2 regions of the Klebsiella sp. WP3-W18-ESBL-02 genome follow, and region 1 is predicted to be linked to the other one. Evidence: predicted binding sites of a transcription regulator. Region 1 holds the regulator's gene; the other holds the start of a gene.

What was found. The regulator PurR, encoded in region 1, represses purine synthesis genes. The targets are predictions, from matches to a motif close to CANGCAAACGTTTGCNTG.
Region 2: the regulator PurR is predicted to act here: its motif matches at 3,192-3,209, upstream of carA (glutamine-hydrolyzing carbamoyl-phosphate synthase small subunit).

What each region holds. Positions count from the first base shown of each region.
Region 1 covers NZ_AP021972.1:2,349,143-2,359,500, forward strand. The annotation lists gene zinT (metal-binding protein ZinT) at 1-6, shown strand, start outside; gene mdtK (MdtK family multidrug efflux MATE transporter) at 53-1,426, opposite strand; gene H7R56_RS11115 (riboflavin synthase subunit alpha) at 1,678-2,313, shown strand; gene cfa (cyclopropane fatty acyl phospholipid synthase) at 2,356-3,504, opposite strand; gene punC (purine nucleoside transporter PunC) at 3,804-4,997, opposite strand; gene punR (DNA-binding transcriptional activator PunR) at 5,110-6,021, shown strand; gene purR (HTH-type transcriptional repressor PurR) at 6,040-7,065, opposite strand; gene H7R56_RS11140 (cytochrome bd-I oxidase subunit CydH) at 7,360-7,449, shown strand; gene H7R56_RS11145 (MFS transporter) at 7,608-8,774, shown strand; gene sodB (superoxide dismutase [Fe]) at 8,851-9,432, opposite strand; gene H7R56_RS11155 (C40 family peptidase) at 9,555-10,358, opposite strand, start outside.
Region 2 covers NZ_AP021972.1:4,310,043-4,320,400, forward strand. The annotation lists gene carB (carbamoyl-phosphate synthase large subunit) at 1-1,933, opposite strand, end outside; gene carA (glutamine-hydrolyzing carbamoyl-phosphate synthase small subunit) at 1,952-3,100, opposite strand; gene dapB (4-hydroxy-tetrahydrodipicolinate reductase) at 3,556-4,377, opposite strand; gene H7R56_RS20805 (alanyl-tRNA editing protein) at 4,633-5,265, opposite strand; gene H7R56_RS20810 (LysR family transcriptional regulator) at 5,358-6,266, shown strand; gene rihC (ribonucleoside hydrolase RihC) at 6,267-7,181, opposite strand; gene ispH (4-hydroxy-3-methylbut-2-enyl diphosphate reductase) at 7,248-8,198, opposite strand; gene fkpB (FKBP-type peptidyl-prolyl cis-trans isomerase) at 8,200-8,649, opposite strand; gene lspA (signal peptidase II) at 8,793-9,281, opposite strand; gene ileS (isoleucine--tRNA ligase) at 9,281-10,358, opposite strand, start outside.

The sequences.
Region 1 (10,358 bases):
CACTAAGGTACGGCCCGCGCCGCGTGGGTTCACGGCGGCGCGGGCGGGGCAATTAGCGTGCCGCGCGTTGTAAAATAACCGCCGCAGGCTGACGCTGAAGGAAACGCATTCTGAGCATCATCATGATTGCGGCCGAGGTCAGACCAATAATGAAGCCCCACCAGAAACCCGCCGGACCCATGCGCTCAACCACCAGATCGGTCAGCGCGAGCACATAGCCGCACGGCAGGCCCAGCACCCAGTAGGCAATAAAGGTGATAAAGAAGATGGAGCGAGTATCTTTATAACCGCGCAAAATTCCGCTGCCAATCACCTGAATGGAGTCGGAGATTTGATACAGCGCTGCCAGCAGCATCAGCTGTGCCGCCAGCGTCACCACTTCCGGGTTATCGTTATAGAGCAGGGCGATATGGGTCCGCATCAGCGTCGTGAATACTGCCGTACAGACGGCCATGCATACGCCGACGCCCAGGCCGGTGCGGGCAGAAACCTGTGCGTCGGGCGTTGAACCCTGGCCCAGACGGAAGCCTACGCGAATCGTCACCGCTGCCGCCAGCGACATCGGCAGAACGAACATCAGCGAGCTGAAGTTGAGCGCAATCTGATGGCCAGCGACATCCACGATCCCCAGCGGAGAGACCAGCAGTGCGACAACCGCGAACAGCGTCACTTCGAAGAACAGCGCCAGCGCAATCGGCAGCCCCAGAGTGGTCAGCCGCTTCAGAATGGTGAGGTCCGGGCCGCTAAAACGCGCGTGGTGACGAATATCTCGCATCGAGCCTGCGTGGCGGACGTAGTACAGCATGCTGAAGAACATCACCCAATAAACCGAGGCGGTTGCCACACCGCAGCCAACGCCGCCGAGTTCCGGCATCCCAAAATGCCCGTAAATAAAGATATAGTTCACCGGAATGTTCACCAGCAGGCCGATAAAGCCCATGACCATGCCGGGCTTGGTTTTCGCCAGCCCTTCACACTGGTTACGTGCTACCTGGAAGCAGAGATAGCCCGGCGCGCCCCACAGCAGCGCACGCAGATAACCAACGGCTTTGTCGGCCAGCGCCGGGTCAATGTTATGCATGGCGCGGATAATATGGCCCGCATTCCACAGGACAACCATGATCAGCAGCGAGACAAAACCGGCCAGCCAGAACCCCTGGCGAACCTGAAGCGCGACGCGGTCGCGTCGGCCGGAGCCGTTAAGCTGGGCGATAACCGGCGTCAGCGCCAGCAGGAGGCCGTGGCCGAAAAGAATGGCGGGTAGCCAGATAGACGTGCCGATCGCCACGGCGGCCATATCGGTGGCGCTGTAACCGCCGGCCATCACCGTATCAACGAACCCCATGGCCGTTTGTGCTACCTGCGCAAGGATAACCGGGATAGCCAGAGCTAATAACTGACGCGCTTCGCTAAAGTACTTCTGCACGTGAACACCTGTATTGTTGTTATTTATTCTCGCCGTACGCCGTGTACGGGAGACAGATAAGCCGCCTTAACCGGCAGCAAGAAGAATAAATAGAGGAATTGCTCCGATATTGTAGCGGGGATTTGCTATTAATCTAGTCAAAAAAAGGGGGGAGCGGCGCGGAAGGTGGCAACCTGTTTTATCAACTGCTATTGTGCGTAGCAGATGAACCGGTAGCGATGCCGGCACGATGATTAATAGGAGTTGACGATATGTTCACGGGTATTGTGCAGGGCACGGCAAAAATCGTGTCTATTGATGAGAAACCGAACTTCCGCACCCACGTAGTAGCGCTGCCAGAATCTATGCTGGCCGGGTTGGAAACCGGGGCTTCGGTTGCACACAACGGCTGTTGCTTAACGGTCACGGAAATCAACGGCGACCAGATTAGCTTCGATCTGATGAAAGAGACGCTGCGTATTACCAACCTTGGCGATGTGAAGGTTGGTGACGTCGTTAACGTTGAGCGCGCGGCGAAGTTCAGCGACGAAATTGGCGGCCATTTGATGTCGGGTCATATTATGACCACTGCGGAAGTGGCTAAAATTCTGACGTCTGAAAACAACAAACAGATTTGGTTTAAAATCCAGGACCCGTCGCTGATGAAATATATCCTCTACAAAGGATTTATCGGCATCGACGGTATTAGCCTGACGGTAGGTGAAGTCACGGCGACGCGTTTTTGCGTGCACCTGATTCCAGAGACGCTGGAGCGCACGACGCTGGGAAAAAAACGTCTGGGTGACCGCGTGAATATCGAGATCGATCCGCAAACGCAGGCGGTAGTGGATACCGTTGAACGCGTGATGGCCGCGAAAGAGGCTGCCGCGCAGGCGGTAGCAGAATAACGGAAAACGCCTGCGCCGGGTGGCGCAGGCGTCAATGCCGGATTACCGCGCGACGCGCAGACCTTGTTCAACCCCACGGGAGAACATAACCTGCCACAGCTGAATATCACGCGCACGGAAGGCTCCCGCACAGGCGTTAAGATAGTAGCTGAACATGCGTTTGAATCGTTCAGAATAATTGTCGGCGATTTCCGGCCAGCTGGCGAGGAAACGGCTATGCCAGGCCATGAGCGTGGTATCGTAGTCGGCACCAAAGTTGTGCCAGTCTTCCATCACGAAGTGTGGTTCGCTGGCGACGGCAATCTGGCGCACGGACGGTAAACAGCCATTCGGAAAGATGTATTTGTTGATCCACGGATCGACATTGTTGTCGGTTCTTTTCGAACCAATGGTGTGCAGTAAAAACAACCCATCGGGCTTGAGATTGCGGTCAACGACGGAGAAATAGGTGTCGTAGTTTTTTGGCCCAACGTGCTCAAACATGCCGACGGACACGATGCGGTCGAACTGATCGTTTAAGTCGCGGTAGTCCTGGAGCAAAATCTCAACGTCCAGCCCTTCACAACGCGCCTGCGCCATCTTCTGCTGTTCAGCGGAAATGGTGACGCCCTTGACGGTCACGCCGTAGTTTTTCGCCATATAGGCTGCCAGGCCACCCCATCCGCAGCCGATATCCAGCACGCGCATTCCCGGCGCCAGCTGCAGCTTCTGGCAGATAAGCTCAAGCTTGGCCTGCTGGGCTTGCTCGAGGTTTTCAGCCTCTTTCCAGTAGCCGCAGGAGTATTGCATGAAAGGGTCGAGCATGCGGCTAAAGAGATCGTTGCCGAGGTCGTAGTGCTCTTTGCCCACCTGCCAGGCGCGTCTGCGGCTCTGGAGGTTAAACAAACGCGCACCGGCCACGCGCAGCGTATCTTTGAAATGATGGGGGAGTTGGTTTTCAAGTCCGGCGCGCAGTACCTTGTCGAAGAAGATATCCAGACGATCGCATTCCCACCAACCGTCCATATAGCTTTCGCCAAGACCCAGCGAACCTTCCTGTAAAACTCGTTTAAAAAGACGCGGATTTTTAACCTGAATATCGCAGGAGGCATTGCCGTTAATTTCAATGCCTGCTCGGTTTAGCAGCTCGCTAACGATACGATACCAGTCGTCATCCGGTACGCTTACTTCTTCTATACACGATGAGCTCATAGCTTCTCCATCCCGACCTGATGATCAGAACCTTAAAACAGCGTAGACGCTTTTTTCTGGTTTGTGAGAAATGTCACGAAAAATTCGTGAGCCTGCTATCCGACGTAGCACAGAGGAAGGGAAGAACCCCTTGCCGAAAGCCAATCCGTGGTTTAAGGGGAAGCCGTCCTGCTCCCGCATAATAAGTTCAATGTATACTAATTATGTGATGCCGATCCAGTATAGGACGCTAAGTGCCTTGATTCAACAAAAAAACTTAGCGCCCTAATCATTTATGGAGGTATTGATGCGAGGAATATTCAGACGTGGGACGCAGCGGCGTCAGCCTGGCGTTCGGCGCGACGGGCGGCGCGCTGCATGCCGTAACCGATACCGGCCAGCACTACGGTTACCAGCATCACGCTGGTAGTGGTAAGCAGCGGAGTCGCAATCAGTGTCGATACCGCCAGGCTGGCCAGGAAGCACAGACCGAGCTGAAGCGTATTTTGCAACGCCGCCGCGCGACCGGTGGCCTGTGGGAACGGCTTCAGCGCCTGTGCCACGACGATCGGATAGATAGCGCCGTTAGCGGTGGCCATCACGCAGAACGGAATCAGCAGTGCGCTCAGCGACACATCCCGGGCCAGGCCGACGGCCCAGGTTCCCACGACGCTCAGTGCGAACCCGACAAGCAGCCATGGCAGCAGCTGTGAACCCTGCCATTTTTGCAGTGCGGCGCGACAACCGTAGCCACCAATCAGGAACGCGATTGTCTGCGGCACATAGCTCAGGCCAATGACGGTCGGGCTATAGCCCATTTCGTGCAGGATAAACGGCGAGCCGGTCAACCAGGCAAAGAAGCTGGCGGAGCAGGCGGCGTAGATAAGTACGTTACCGCGATAGTCTTTACTGCGCAGCAGGCGCATAAACGTCAGCTTTTCTCCGTTGACGGCGTGCTTTTTGTGCGCGGGCTTGAGACGAAAAGCCGGCAGCATCAGCACCAGCGTGATAATAAACAGCGTCGCAAAGATGGCCTGCCAGTCAAAGTGGACCAGGAGCCAGCTGCCAAGCAGCGGTGCCAGCGCGGGTGACAGCCCGACGAGCGGCATGATGGTTGCGAAAATGCGGTTAGTACGCTGGGCCGGATAGTAGTCGGTGACCATTGCCTGCCAGGTAACGGCTGCGGCGCATACACCGACCGCCTGCACAAAGCGCAGCACCAGCAGGGTAGTGCCGTCACGGACCCACAGCATCCCCAGACAGCCCACGGCGAAAATGGTTAAGCCCGCCAGCAGAATGGGTTTGCGGCCATAGCGGTCAGACAGCGGCCCCCACAGCAGCTGCGCGACGGCGAAGCCGGCCAGGAACAAACTCAGGCTGGCGCTGACCGCCGAGGCCGGCGTTTGCAGGTCTTGCTGAATGGCAGCAAAAGCAGGCAGGTACATGTCGGTGGCCAGAAAACCCAGCACGCTCAGCCCCGCGAGCCAGACTAAAAATCCTTTCCCAGGTTGCATAAATTGCCCTTTATTATCTGATATTAACCTTGCCGCCGAGTGTAGAGAGTGCATTCAGGGTTGTGAAACGCTAATATTTGAGCCATGGATTCAAATTTTTTGCAGGCAGAAAATGTGGTCTGAATATTCTCTTGAAGTCGTTGATGCGGTAGCGCGTAACGGTAGCTTTAGCGCCGCCGCGCAGGAACTGCATCGTGTGCCTTCTGCGGTAAGCTATACGGTACGACAGCTGGAAGAGTGGCTGGCTGTACCGCTGTTTGAACGCCGTCATCGCGACGTGGAATTAACGCCTGCCGGGGCATGGTTCCTGAAAGAAGGGCGGTCTGTTATCAAAAAAATGCAGATCACCCGCCAGCAGTGCCAGCAGATTGCCAACGGCTGGCGTGGCCAGTTGGCGATTGCCGTTGATAATATTGTTAAGCCACAGCGTACGCGCCAGCTGATCGTCGATTTTTACCGTCACTTTAGCGACGTTGAGCTGATTGTTTACCAGGAAGTCTTTAACGGCGTATGGGATGCGCTGGCGGACGGCCGCGTCGAGCTGGCGATTGGCGCCACGCAGGCGATTCCGGTCGGGGGGCGCTTTGCTTTTAGGGATATGGGAATGCTCAACTGGCACTGCGTGGTGTCCAGCGCACATCCGCTGGCGCGTCTGGATGGGCCGCTCAGCGATGATGTACTGCGCAACTGGCCGTCACTGGTGCGCGAGGATACCTCACGTTCGCTGCCTAAGCGTACGACCTGGCTGCTGGATAACCAAAAACGCGTGGTGGTGCCGGATTGGGCGTCGTCAGAAACCTGTATTTCCGCCGGCTTATGTGCGGCGATGGTGCCGGGGCATCTGGCTCAGCCATGGCTGGAGAGCGGAGAGTGGGTCGCACTGACGCTGGAGAACCCGTTCCCGGATGCCGCCTGTTGCCTCACGTGGCAGCAAAGTGAAGCGTCACCGGCATTAAGCTGGCTGCTGGAGTATCTGGGGGATAGTGAGACGCTGAACGAGGAGTGGCTGCGAACGCCCGTATAGGGCGCTCGCAGAACGCGATTAACGGCGGTAGTCGCGATATGGACCGTCGGCCACAGAACGACGCTCAATCAGGCGCGGGTGCACCTCAATTGACTGTGACTCTTCGCGCTTGCTGACGATGCGATCCATCAGCATGTTAAAGGCCGTTTCGCCAAGCGAGTCCTTCGGCTGATGGATAGTGGTCAGCGCGGGGGTGAAGAAACGTGAGTTACGCACGTTATCATACCCGATCAGCGAAATATCCTGCGGCACGCGCAGCCCCATTTCATCGGCGGCACACAGTGCGCCCATGGCCATAATATCGCCGCCGCAGAAGATGGCGGTTGGGCGCGGGTGCTGGGACAGAATCTGCTGCATCGCCCGGTAGCCGGATTCTGGTTCAAAGTCGCCCTGAACAATCCAGTTTGCCGGTACGTTAATCTGCGCTTCTTCCATCGCTTTCATAAAGCCTGCCAGACGGCCTGCGCCGGTATTGCGCTCCAGCGGGCCCGGGATCACGCCGATATCGCGATGGCCGCGTTCGATCAGATAGCGGCCCGCCATATAACCGCCTTCGAAGGCGTTATCGATAACCGAGTCGGTAAAATCGGCTTTGGCTTCGCCCCAGTCCATCACCACCATTGGAATGTGACGATACTCTTCCAGCATGGAGAGCAGTGACTCCGGGTATTCTGAGCACATGACCAGCAGACCGTCGACGCGCTTTTGCGCCATCATTGACAGGTACGCGCGCTGCTTCTCAAGATTGTTCCACGCGTTGCCGAGGATCAGGGTATACCCTTTCTGGAAGCAGTTTTTCTCTACGGCCTCAATAATTTCGGCAAAATAGGCTGCTTCACTGCTGGTGGCCAGCAAACCAATGGATTTGGTGTGGTTGACCTTCAGGCTGCGGGCAACGGCGCTCGGCGAGTAGTGCAGTTCTTTAATCGCCGCCCAGACCGCTTCACGCGTCTCTTCGGCGACAAAACGCGTTTTGTTAATTACATGTGATACGGTTGTAGTGGAAACGTTTGCGCGCTTCGCTACATCTTTAATTGTTGCCATTCCATCTCACTCCAGACCCTGGCCTGCCCCTGAAAAAATCGAAAGGAAAACGTTTGCCTTCACACACCCTGACGCAATTTTGTGAATTGCGATTCGCCGGGAAAACGATACAGGACGACAGGAGGGGGTCAATGGCCGGTACGCTTATAAATAAGCGTCGAATTTTGACGTATCCCGACGCAAAGTGGAAGAGCAAAAAACAACATCCTGCTAAATCTGTGAAGATTTTTACGATTATCTGTGCAAAAATGAGTAAGCTCAGTTTCACTGTGGCAATAAAAAGGAGAAAAATTGATGAGTACCGAACTTAAGCTGTCGCTCACCACTACCATTATTACGCTTGCGCTCATTGTTGCCGCTGCACTGACCGCCGTATTGCATTAATTCCTCCGGTGAGGGAGTTCGCTCCCTCCCGTCAATTGTTATCAAATTAGCAATAATCTTTTGCTGTTTTGTACACTTCTGATTTTCTGTGATTGATGTCATGCTTTTGCCCTATGTTGTCATGCCGCCAGCTGTGCGCGGCCAACCGGAGTTTTTGCATGAAAGTCAATTATCCCCTGCTTGCCCTGGCGATTGGCGCCTTTGGCATAGGGACCACCGAATTTTCGCCCATGGGGCTGCTGCCGGTCATTGCGAAGGGCGTTGACGTCTCTATTCCCGCCGCTGGAATGTTGATCAGCGCCTACGCCGTGGGCGTGATGGTCGGGGCCCCGCTGATGACGCTGCTGTTGTCTCATCGCGCGCGGCGCAATGCGCTGATTTTCCTGATGGCGATTTTTACCCTTGGTAACGTGCTGTCGGCTATCTCGCCTGACTACACCACGCTGATGCTGTCGCGCATTATTACCAGCCTCAACCACGGCGCGTTCTTTGGTCTGGGGTCGGTGGTTGCCGCGAGCGTTGTGCCGAAGCATAAGCAGGCGAGCGCGGTAGCGACCATGTTTATGGGCCTGACAATTGCCAATATCGGCGGCGTTCCGGCGGCGACCTGGCTGGGTGAAACCATTGGCTGGCGCATGTCGTTCCTGGCGACCGCTGGCCTTGGGATTGTCGCCATGGCGGGGCTGTGGCTGTCGCTGCCGAAGGGTGGGGCAGGGGAAAAACCGGACGTTAAGCGTGAGCTGGCGGTACTGGTGCGCCCACAGGTACTTTCTGCCTTACTGACCACCGTGCTCGGCGCTGGTGCGATGTTTACGCTTTATACCTACATTTCGCCGGTATTGCGGACCCTGACGCACGCCACGCCGGGATTTATTACGTTGATGCTGGTATTGATTGGCGTTGGCTTCTCTATTGGCAACTTCCTTGGCGGCAAATTTGCTGACCGCTCGGTTAGCGGTACGCTCAAAGGTTTCTTGCTGCTGCTGATGGCCATTATGCTGGCCATTCCCTGGCTGGCGCAGAGCCAGGTGGGGGCGGCGTTTAGCATGGTGGTGTGGGGCGCGGCAACGTTTGCCGTGGTGCCGCCGCTACAGATGCGCGTGATGCGGGTAGCACACGAAGCGCCGGGGCTTTCGTCGTCGGTGAATATTGGCGCGTTTAACCTCGGTAATGCGCTGGGGGCCGTGGCCGGCGGTGCGGTTATATCGGGCGGGCTGGGCTACAGCTTTGTACCGGTGATGGGGGCGATCGTTGCTGCGCTGGCGCTGGCGGTCGTGTTCTTCAGCGGCCGTCGCCGTGGTGCGCAGGCGCTGGTCAGCGAGTAAAAAAAACGCAGAAGGCAAGCCTTCTGCGCGATGGCATATCACCCGGCGAAGCATGGCAACGCCGGGTTTTTTGTGCTTACGCAGCCAGATTTTCAGCCACGAACGCCCAGTTCACCAGAGCCCAGAAGTGCTCCAGGTAGTTAGGGCGGGCGTTGCGGTAGTCAATATAGTAAGCATGTTCCCACACGTCGACGGTCAACAGCGGCTTCGCGTCGGTGGTCAGCGGGGTGCCGGCGTTAGACGTGGATACGATGGCCAGAGAACCGTCAGCTTTCTTCACAAGCCAGGTCCAGCCTGCGCCGAAGTTTTTCACTGCGGCATCGGTAAACTGGGCTTTGAAGTCGGCGAAGCTGCCGAAGGATTTGTTAATCGCTTCTGCAACGGCACCGGTCGGTTCGCCACCGGCGTTCGGCGCCAGGCAGTTCCAGTAGAAGGTGTGGTTCCAGACCTGAGCCGCGTTATTGAACACGCCGCCTTCAGAGGTGCGTACGATCTCTTCGAGCGTTTTACCCTCAAAGGCGGTGCCTTTGATCAGGTTGTTCAGGTTGGTGACGTAAGTCTGGTGGTGTTTACCATAATGATACTCAAGCGTTTCCACAGAAATATGCGGAACCAGGGCGTCTTTGGCATACGGTAATGCAGGTAATTCGAACGACATTGCTACTCTCCTTTTATTATTTTTACTCTCAATAACCTTGTATTGAGTGGGGATAGAGTAGCAAATTAAAAGGTGAGATAAAAGATAAGCTTACCCCGTTTATTAACAAACGGGGTAAGTAATTAACGAATCGTCTTCGGGGTTACCACGCGACGGGCGCCGACATAGTGGCGTACCCAGTAGTCTTCGCTCAGCGAGGTAATGCGGATGTCCTGACCGGTGCGAGGCGACTGGATAAATTTACCGTTACCAACATACACGCCGACGTGATCGGCAGTGCCGCGACCCTGGGTCCGGAAGAAGACTAAATCACCGCTTTCCAGCTCGCTGCGGTCAACCGGGCGGGCATCGCGCAGGTGGTACATTTCGTTAGCGGTACGTGGAATACGGATATTCACCAGATCTTTATAAGCATAGTAAACCAGACCGCTGCAATCGAAACCGGTACGCGGCGAGTTGCCGCCCCAGCGGTAGGGTTTACCCAACTGGCCCATCAGTTTGTTCATGGCGGTTTTTTGCGCTTTCTGCACGCGAACTTTATGCGCCTGGGCGATGGTGGTGGGCTGACTTTCTACTTTGCTGGTGGTACAGGTTTTTTTATGCCCTTTGCGGGTCGCCTTGCAGGTTGTCACGACGCTGGCGGTTTTTACCGCGCTGGCTTTGCGGGTTTTGCTGGCGACCGTTTTACGTGAAGGGGTAGCGGCCTTTTTCGCTTTGCTGACCGCGGGTGCGGTTTTGTTCTTCGCGACGGTGCTGGTTTTTTTCTTGCTGGTTGATTTGCTGACCGTATTCTTTTTCTTGCGTTCACTGCCCTTAACGGGAAGTGATTTTTGCGCCGTCGGTGTTTTGGCATGCCCTGTTGCATGCGCCAACGGCGTGAACGATAACGATGTAAACAACAATGCACAGAGCGTGATCGACCATTT
Region 2 (10,358 bases), 2.0 Mb from region 1:
GGCCGCCGTACTGTACGATAACGCCCTTCGGCTTCTCGATGCGCACGATTTCCAGCACGTCTTCCAGGGTTACCGGCTCGAAGTACAGGCGGTCGGAAGTGTCATAGTCGGTAGAGACGGTTTCCGGGTTACAGTTGACCATGATGGTCTCGTAACCGTCTTCACGCAGCGCCAGCGAGGCGTGTACGCAGCAGTAGTCAAATTCGATACCCTGACCGATACGGTTCGGGCCGCCGCCGAGGACCATGATTTTATCGCGGTCTACGGAAGGATTGGACTCGCACTCTTCTTCATAGGTGGAGTACATGTAAGCGGTGTCGGTAGCAAATTCCGCCGCACAGGTGTCCACACGCTTGTAGACCGGGTGCAGGTTGTACTGGTCACGCAGCTTGCGGATTTCCGCTTCGCGGACGCCCGCCAGTTTTGCCAGACGCGCATCGGCAAAGCCTTTGCGTTTCAGGTGGAACAGGAAGTCAGCGTCGAGGCCGTTGATACCCACTTCCGCCACTTTCTCTTCCAGACGCACCAGCTCTTCAATCTGTACCAGGAACCAGCGGTCGATGTTGGTCAGGTTAAACACGCCATCGACAGAGAGGCCCGCGCGGAAGGCATCGGCGATGTACCAGATACGCTCAGCGCCTGCGTCTTTCAGTTCGCGGCGGATTTTGGTCAGCGCTTCAGGGTCATCGAGGCTCACTTTCGGGTCGAAGCCGGTCGCGCCCACTTCCAGACCGCGCAGCGCTTTCTGCAGGGATTCCTGCTGCGTGCGGCCAATCGCCATCACTTCACCGACAGATTTCATCTGCGTGGTCAGACGGTCGTTAGCGCCAACGAATTTCTCGAAGTTGAAGCGTGGAATCTTCGTCACAACGTAGTCGATGGACGGCTCGAAGGAAGCCGGGGTACGGCCGCCGGTGATGTCGTTCATCAGTTCATCGAGGGTGTAACCCACTGCCAGCTTGGCAGCCACTTTAGCAATCGGGAAGCCGGTCGCTTTCGAGGCCAGCGCCGAGGAGCGGGATACGCGCGGGTTCATTTCGATAACAATCAGGCGACCGTCTTTCGGGTTCACCGAGAACTGCACGTTAGAACCGCCGGTTTCTACGCCGATTTCACGCAGTACCGCCATCGAGGCGTTACGCATGATTTGGTATTCTTTGTCGGTCAGGGTCTGCGCTGGCGCCACGGTGATGGAGTCACCGGTGTGGATGCCCATCGCATCGAAGTTTTCGATAGAGCAGACGATGATGCAGTTGTCGTTTTTATCACGCACCACTTCCATCTCGTACTCTTTCCAGCCGATCAGCGATTCATCAATCAGCAGCTCGTTGGTTGGCGAGAGATCCAGACCGCGTTCACAGATTTCTTCGAACTCTTCGCGGTTGTAGGCGATACCGCCACCGGTGCCGCCCATGGTGAAGCTTGGACGGATGATGCATGGGAAGCCGACGTCAGCGGCAACCGCCAGCGCCTCTTCCATGGTGTGCGCGATACCGGAACGCGCGGTGTCGAGGCCGATTTTCTTCATCGCGACGTCGAAACGGCGACGGTCTTCTGCTTTATCAATCGCATCAGCGGTAGCACCAATCATGGTCACGCCGAACTCTTCCAGCACGCCCTGACGCTCCAGCTCCAGCGCACAGTTCAGCGCGGTCTGGCCGCCCATGGTCGGCAGCACCGCATCCGGGCGCTCTTTTTCGATGATTTTACGCACCACTTCCCAGTGAATCGGCTCGATGTAGGTGGCATCGGCCATTTCCGGGTCGGTCATGATGGTGGCCGGGTTGGAGTTCACCAGAATGACGCGGTAGCCCTCTTCGCGCAGCGCTTTACACGCCTGGGCACCGGAGTAGTCAAACTCACACGCCTGACCGATAACAATCGGGCCCGCGCCCAGAATCAGGATACTTTTTATGTCTGTACGTTTTGGCATGGCTCTTATTACTCCTGATTATTTCGCGGACTGACGGTATTGCTCAATAAGCTCGATAAAGTGGTCGAACAGCGGTGCCGCATCGTGCGGGCCTGGGCTCGCCTCTGGGTGGCCCTGGAAGCTGAACGCCGGTTTATCGGTACGGTGAATCCCCTGCAGGGTACCGTCGAACAGAGATTTGTGGGTCACGCGCAGGTTGGCTGGCAACGAGTCTTCATCAACCGCAAAGCCGTGGTTCTGCGCGGTGATCATCACCACGTTCTTATCCAGGTCTTTCACCGGGTGGTTACCACCGTGGTGACCAAACTTCATTTTGATAGTCTTCGCACCGCTCGCCAGCGCCAGCAGCTGATGGCCGAGGCAGATGCCAAACACCGGAACGTTGGTCTGGAGGAATTTTTCAATCGCGTCGATGGCGTAGTCGCACGGTGCCGGGTCGCCAGGGCCGTTAGACAGGAACACGCCGTCTGGATTCATCGCCAGCACTTCTTCAGCGGAGGTTTTCGCCGGCACCACCGTCAGGCGGCAGCCGCGGTCAACCAGCATACGCAGGATGTTGCGCTTCGCGCCAAAATCGTAGGCAACGACGTGGAACGGCAGCTCTTCTTCGGACCTGGCTTCCGGCAGGTCACCCGCCAGCGTCCAGCTACCCTGCGTCCAGCTGTAGGATTCAGCCGTGGTCACTTCTTTTGCCAGGTCCATACCGTTGAGGCCCGGGAACGCTTTGGCGTTTTCCAGCGCCAGCGCGGCATCGAGGTGGTCACCCGCGATGATGCAGCCGTTCTGAGCGCCCTTCTCGCGCAGCAGTCGCGTCAGCTTACGCGTATCGATATCGGCAATCGCCACGATGTTATGGCGTTTGAGGTAAGAAGAGAGGTCTTCGGTGTTGCGGTAGTTGCTGGCAATCAGCGGCAGGTCGCGAATAACCAGACCCTGAGCGTGAACCTGAGAGGACTCTTCATCGGCGGCGTTGGTGCCGACATTACCGATATGGGGATAAGTAAGGGTGACGATTTGGCGAGAATAGGAAGGATCAGTGAGGATTTCTTGATAACCGGTCATTGAAGTATTGAAAACGACTTCCCCAACCGCCGAACCCGTTGCCCCTATGGCCCGACCGTAAAACTGGGTTCCGTCTTCCAGAACCAATAGCGCTGACTTAATCAAAACACCCTCCAGAGAATATTTACTCGCTTTATTTGCATATTAATTCATAACAATGGCACAAATCAATGCAAATCTGCTTACCGATGAATTTCTGGCAAACGGCGGCATTCTAGTGACAGCCTCGGCAAATGTCTACCTTAAAGGACAATTTTTATTATTATTTTGCGCCACTGGATAACTAAGCCGCCTCCAGGCATCAAAATGATCAACTAACTAAGAGGAGAAAACGCTTGTGGAGCAGGAAGATTGTTAAATCATGAAGAAGAGCGCAAAAAAGTAGACCAGATGGTCAAAATTTACATTTAACCAACACATTTATGATAGATAACCTATAAAAACAGGTATCTCAATGTAAAATCATAAAATTAAAGATAAAATAAAGGGCAATAAAATATTGCCCTGTGTAATCAAGCAATTATGACTACAATAACCACATCACGATGGGTAATAAATACTTATAGTTCATTCAAATTCAACACATCACGCATATCAAAAAGACCATTTTTCTTTGATTTAAGCCAAAGAGCCGTTCTTACCGCACCGTTAGCAAACGTCATGCGGCTGGAAGCCTTATGCGTAATCTCCACGCGTTCACCAATATCGGCGAACATCGCGGTATGTTCACCGACAATGTCACCCGCACGGACGGTAGCAAAACCAATCGTGCCCGGTACGCGTTCTCCGGTATAACCTTCACGCGAGTAGACCGCGCAGTCTTTCAGATCTTTATCCAGCGCCCCGGCGATCGCTTCACCCATCGCCAGTGCCGTACCTGATGGCGCATCCACTTTGTGGCGGTGGTGCGCTTCAATAATTTCGATATCGGTATAGTCGCCCATCACCTTCGCCGCTTTCTCCAGCAGCTTCAGCATCACGTTGACGCCAACGCTGAAGTTAGCGGCAAATACGATAGCAATGTCCTGAGAGGCATCACGAATGGCCTGTTTACCGGCATCATCAAACCCGGTGGTGCCAATCACCATCCCCTTCCCATGCTGGCGGCAGAAAGCCAGATGCGTCAACGTGCCTTCCGGACGGGTAAAGTCGATAAACACGTCAAAATCATCTTTTACCGCTTCCAGGCTGCTCTGAACGGTGACGCCTGCTTTCCCTGCCCCCGCCAGTTCACCGGCATCGCTGCCCAGTAAGCTGGAGCCTTCACGCTCCAGCGCCGCACCCAGTTGTACCCCTTCCATCGCCATCGCGGCCTGGATTAACTGCCGTCCCATGCGGCCACCGGCGCCGGCAATGGCGACGCGGATTTGTGCATCATGCATAGCTATTCTCTTTTGTTAAAATTGCGTAAATCGTTTTCAGAGTAACCAGCGCACAACAGGGTCGCCAGCCGAAAACGCCGATAATTAGAATTTAATGATAAACAGAGAGGAATATCAGTAAAAGACATGATTCATCCCACAGGATGAATCATTGCCGCGATGCAGGAAAGAAGTCAAACGCACTCAGAATGATGCGTAAGCCTGGGGAAATGACGCCAAAGCCATCGTAAACCAATCGATTAGCGTGATTACTTTTCAGGGCAGTAACGTGTAGTGAACGAGCATCTGCCCTTTTTTCATTTTCACATCGCTAATCTTTACCTCACCAATATCGGATAGCCGCGCAACGTGCGTCCCTCCGCAAGGATAGGCGGGAAGATCGCCAAAACCGACCCGGCGTAATTCTCCCTCTACGCTGACCTTGCGCGGGAGATCGGCCAACTGCCATGCGCTGATTATCGCCAGCAGCGCCTGGGCCTCAGGCAGCGCGCTTTGTGCCGCAGGCACAAACGTGATCCGTCCTTCACCAGGCCAGTGGTGTGCCTTCACCGGCTGCCAGCCGCAGCGCTCTCCGGCCAGGCCAATCAGATGTCCGGCGGAGTGCAGTCGCGCGTGCTGCTGGCGGACGGAGGCATCCACACGAAGAGTGACCGGCCCCAGCGGCAACGGCTGCGATACGATATGCGCCACGCTGTCGCCGCGTGCGACAACGCCTTCCACCGGCGTCTCATCAATCCAGCCTGCGTCCGCTGGCTGCCCGCCGCCCTGCGGATGGAACAGCGTACGGTCCAGCTCGACGGCGTAGCGGCCGTCGGCTTCTGGCATGCAGCGCAGCACGCATGCCGGCGCTTGAGTATCATCGCGGGTGTAATAAAGTCGTTCGGTCATGGTTGTTCTCCTCTTGATGAGCAGAGTATATTCACTTTACCAACGGTGATAATCCCGCTCTCATTCAATGCATCTTTGCCTGGTATGCACAAATGAATCCAAACCTGCTTCCCGATCTGGCCACCTTCGTGCTGATCGTTGACCACGGTAGCTTCTCTGCTGCCGCCAAAACGTCGGGCGCGACGCCTTCGGCTATTAGCCGCAGCGTTACCCGTCTTGAACGCGCGCTCGGCAGCAAACTGCTACACCGCACCACCCGCAAACTGGCGCTGAGTGAAACAGGAAAAATGGTGTATGAGCACGCACAGGAGATGCTGAACGCCGCACAATTGGCACTCGACTCCGGCAGCAGCCAGCAGCAGATCGCGCAGGGGAAACTCACGCTCAGCGTGCCCAAAGCGGTGGGGCGTTTTGTTATCCATCCGCTCATGGCCGAATTTTTTACGCGCTTTCCACAGGTGGACGTTTGTCTGCGGCTGGAAGACCGGTATATGGATTTGATTGACGATGGCGTCGACCTGGCGCTACGCATCAGCCAGTCGCCCTCTCCCGGCCTGTACGGCCGCCCGCTAATGCCGGTCAGCCACGTTATTTGCGCCACTCCGGAGTATCTGCGCCAGCACGGCATGCCGGAACACCCGCAGGCGCTGCGCGACCATTGCTGCATCAGCCTTGGCGAGACGCCCGCTGATTCACGCTGGAAGTTTCGGCGCGGCGAAACCATGGAGACGATTCAGACCCACGGGCGCTATGCCGCTAACCATACCGGCGTGCGGCTGGATGCGGTAAAGCATCATCTTGGTATCGGCAGCCTGCCGCTGTTCACCGCCCGCGAAGCGCTCGCCAGCGGAGAGATTGTGCAGGTTCTGCCGGATTGGGAATTTATCAGCGACTACAGCGGCGAGCTGTGGCTACTGTGGACGCGCAATAAGCATATGCCCGCCAGAATGCGGGCCATGATTGATTATCTGAGTGAAAAACTGCCGCAGTATGGCGAGTGATTACGGCGCACGGGCAAAAACTTCAGCCACCCACTGACGGAACCCCTCCACGTCCAGCGCCAGCGCCACCTGCGCGTTGGCCGGCTGTCCCAATCGCCCTTCGATATCCACCACCGTCGTGCCCGCCGTGTATTGCCCCTGAGTTTCTACCGCCACAAAGCAGCTTTGCAGCGTAAACAGTTCGGGGCGCACCAGCCAGGCAATCGCGCACAGGTCGTGCATGCGCAGGCCGCTCTGCATGCTGCCGCTGCGGTAGTGGCTGAACAGCGCGTGAAGCATGGCGCCGGTTTTATTCAGCGCGGGCAGAGAGGCGAGATATTCCGGCGAAAGCAGCGCCTGGTTGGTGACGTCCAGCCCGCACATCACAATCTCCAGGCCGCTGCGGAACACCAGCGCCGCGGCTTCCGGGTCAATGGCAATATTAAACTCGGCGTTGGGGGTAAAGTTACCGCGCCCGGCGGAACCGCCCATGATCACCAGTCGACGAATATTGAAGCGGCATTCCGGATACTGCGTCAGCAGTAGCGCAATATTGGTCAGCGGGCCAATCGCCACCAGCGTCACCGGCTGCGGCGCGTGCATCAGCGCATCGCGAATGGCCTGAAACGCCGGTTTTGCCAACGGCTGACGGTTATGCTCGACAAAGTCATAGCCCTCCATGCCGGATTCGCCGTGCACCGATGCAGCGTCGCGCAGCGGGCGAACCAACGGGGCAGCCGCCCCCTGCGCCAACGGAACGTCGGCACCCCAGAAGTGCAGGAGTTGCAGACCGTTACGAGTGGTTTTTTCGACCGAAACGTTGCCGGCTACGGTGGTCATTAACTGGAGATCCAGCTCGGGGGCAAAAAGCGCAGCGGCAATCGCTGCGGCGTCGTCGATACCGGGATCGGTATCCAGGAAAATAGGCAGGCGCATGATTTCTCCCTAAAAAAATGCCAGACGTTAAGCCTGGCATTTTTTCATATCTGCGGGAGGATTAATTTATTCGACTTCACGAACATCCACACGCAGCTCGCGCGGCACTTCGAAAACAATGTTTTCTTCACGCCCTTCAAGGGTGATGGCTTCGCCGCCGCCCAGCCCTTGCAGGCGGGCAATCACGTTCTGCACCAGAATATCCGGCGCAGAAGCCCCGGCGGTAACGCCCACGCAGGCCACATCTTTCACCCACGCTTCCTGAATATCTGCGGCGTCATCAATCAGATAGGCGGCTTTGCCCATCCGCTGCGCCAGTTCAGCCAGACGGTTGGAGTTCGACGAGTTTTTCGACCCTACGACCAGCACGACGTCGGCCTGCTGAGCGAGCGATCGCACGGCCTCCTGACGGTTAGTGGTGGCGTAGCAAATGTCGTCTTTACGCGGGCCAACGATTTTCGGGAAACGGACACGCAGCGCGTCAATAACGTCGGAGGTATCGTCCACCGACAGCGTAGTCTGGGTCATAAACGACAGCTTGCTTTCGTCTTTCACCGTCAGCTTCAGTACGTCTTCCGGCGACTCAACGAGGTACATGCCCCCTTTCGGGTTGCTGTACTGGCCCATGGTGCCTTCGACTTCCGGGTGACCGGCGTGACCGATAAGAATCGACTCTTCGCCGCGACGACTGGCGCGCGCCACTTCCATATGTACTTTGGTGACTAGCGGGCAGGTCGCGTCAAAGACCGTCAGGTCGCGACTTTTCGCTTCGTTACGCACGGCCTGAGAAACGCCGTGGGCAGAGAAAATCAGGATCGCGCCGTCCGGCACTTCGCTAATCTGCTCGATAAAGATAGCGCCGCGTGCGCGCAGGCTGTCCACCACGTAGCGGTTATGCACCACTTCATGGCGAACATAGATTGGCGCGCCATAGATGGCGAGCGCATTTTCAACAATGCTGATAGCGCGGTCAACGCCTGCACAAAAGCCGCGTGGGTTGGCCAACAGGATCTGCATGTTACGCCTCCAGTACCGGATCGACTTCCAGTACTTCAATATCAAAATGAACGGTATGGCCCGCCAGCGGGTGGTTGAAATCAACCGTGATGGAGTCACCGTTAATCTCGCGGATCACGCCTGGCATCTCGCTGCCGTCCATTGCGGTGAACAGCATGATAGCGCCGATTTCCGGTTCGCCCGCATCCATAAATTCGCGGCGGGAGAAATACTGGATAAGATCTGGCGTAGAGATACCAAACGCCGCATCCGGCTCCAGAGAGAAGGATTTTTTATCCCCGGCCTTCAGGCCGAGAAGATGCTGCTCCAGCCCTTCAGACAGGGAGGCATCGCCCAGACGAAACAGCGCCGGTTTGCCGTTGTTACGGGTCGACTCAGCGGTAGAGCCATCGTCCAGTTTCAGCGTGAAGTGCACCAGCACTGCGCTATTGCTTTGAATCGAATCAGACATGCAGGGACAGCCTTTTATCTTACGACATTGGAATGACGATTATTGTTATACGTTCAGCGCCGTCTGCGTGCCCGGTGGCGCTACGCTTACCGGGCCTACACAAAACGGTAGGCCCGGTAAGCGCGGCGCCATCCGGCACCAGGCTACGCCTGTTTTTTCGGCAGGAAACCTTCCAGCACGATCAGCGCAGCACCGATACAGATTGCGGTATCGGCCAGGTTGAAGGTGGCAAAGTGCCAGTCGCCGACGTAGAAATCGATCATGTCGACAACGAAACCGTGCCACAAACGGTCGAACAGGTTACCCAGCGCGCCGCCAATAATCAGCGCGTAGGCAATGTTGTTCAGCTTTTGCGTGGCCTTAGAGCGATACATCAGCACCGCCAGCGCGACGCAGATACCGATAGCGATACCCGCAAAGAACCAGCGCTGCCAGCCGCCGCTGTCGGCCAGGAAGCTGAACGCGGCGCCATAGTTACGCGCATAATGCAGATTAAGCGACGGGAACAGCGGCACCGTATCCCCCAGAGCAAAATTCTGGAGGATCAGGTATTTGCTGCCCAGATCGATAATCAGCACGGCGACAACCAGCCACAGCCAGCGTAACCCTGTTGAACAAATCGATTTACTCATCAGGCAAACTTACGTTTTTCGCCGTCACCGGCCACATTGCTCACACAGCGGCCACAGATGTGCTCCGCTACCTTGCCAACATCAGTGGTGTAGTGCCAGCAGCGCGGGCACTTCTCACCTTCGGCTTTATTCAGCGCCACTTTCAGCCCTTTCAGCAGTTCGCTCTGCTGGGCATCTGCGGTTGCCGCTTCATAATCCGCAACGGTCGCCCCAGAGGTCAACAGGACAAATCGCAATTCGTCGCCGAGCGCGTTCAGCTTAGCCGCCAGTTCCGGCTGGGCGTACAGGGTCACTGCCGCTTCCAGAGAACCACCGACTTTCTTATCAGCACGCGCCTGCTCGATGACCTTGTTCACTTCGCCACGAACCTGCAGCAGTTCTTCCCAGAACGCATCGTTCATCGCTTCGCTGTCGGCCAGGCCAAACAGACCTTCATACCACTCGCCGGTGAAGACGTACTTCTCGCGGTTACCCGGCAGGTAGCCCCAGATTTCATCAGCGGTGAAGGACATGATAGGCGCCATCCAGCGAACCAGCGCTTCTGCGATATGGTACAGCGCGGTCTGGCAGCTACGACGCGCCACGCTGTCCGCTTTCGCGGTGTACTGGCGGTCTTTGATGATGTCGAGGTAGAACGAGCCCATTTCGACGGAGCAGAAGCGCATCAGGCGCTGTACCACTTCGTGGAAGTCATAGGATTCGTAGGCTTTCATGATGTCAGCCTGCGCTTCCTGCGCGCAACCTACGGCCCAACGATCCAGCACCACCATATCTTCCGGTTTCACCATGTCTTTCAGCGGATCGAAACCGTTCAGGTTCGCCAGTAGGAAGCGCGCGGTGTTACGGATACGACGATAGCTGTCGGCAGCACGTTTCAGAATTTCATCCGATACCGCCATTTCGCCGGTGTAGTCGGTTGATGCCACCCACAGACGCAGGATATCCGCGCCCAGTTTGTTCATCACGTCCTGCGGAGAAACGGTGTTACCGATAGATTTAGACATCTTACGGCCCTGACCATCGACGGTGAAGCCGTGGGTCAGTACCTGGCGATACGGCGCTTTGCCTTTCATGGCA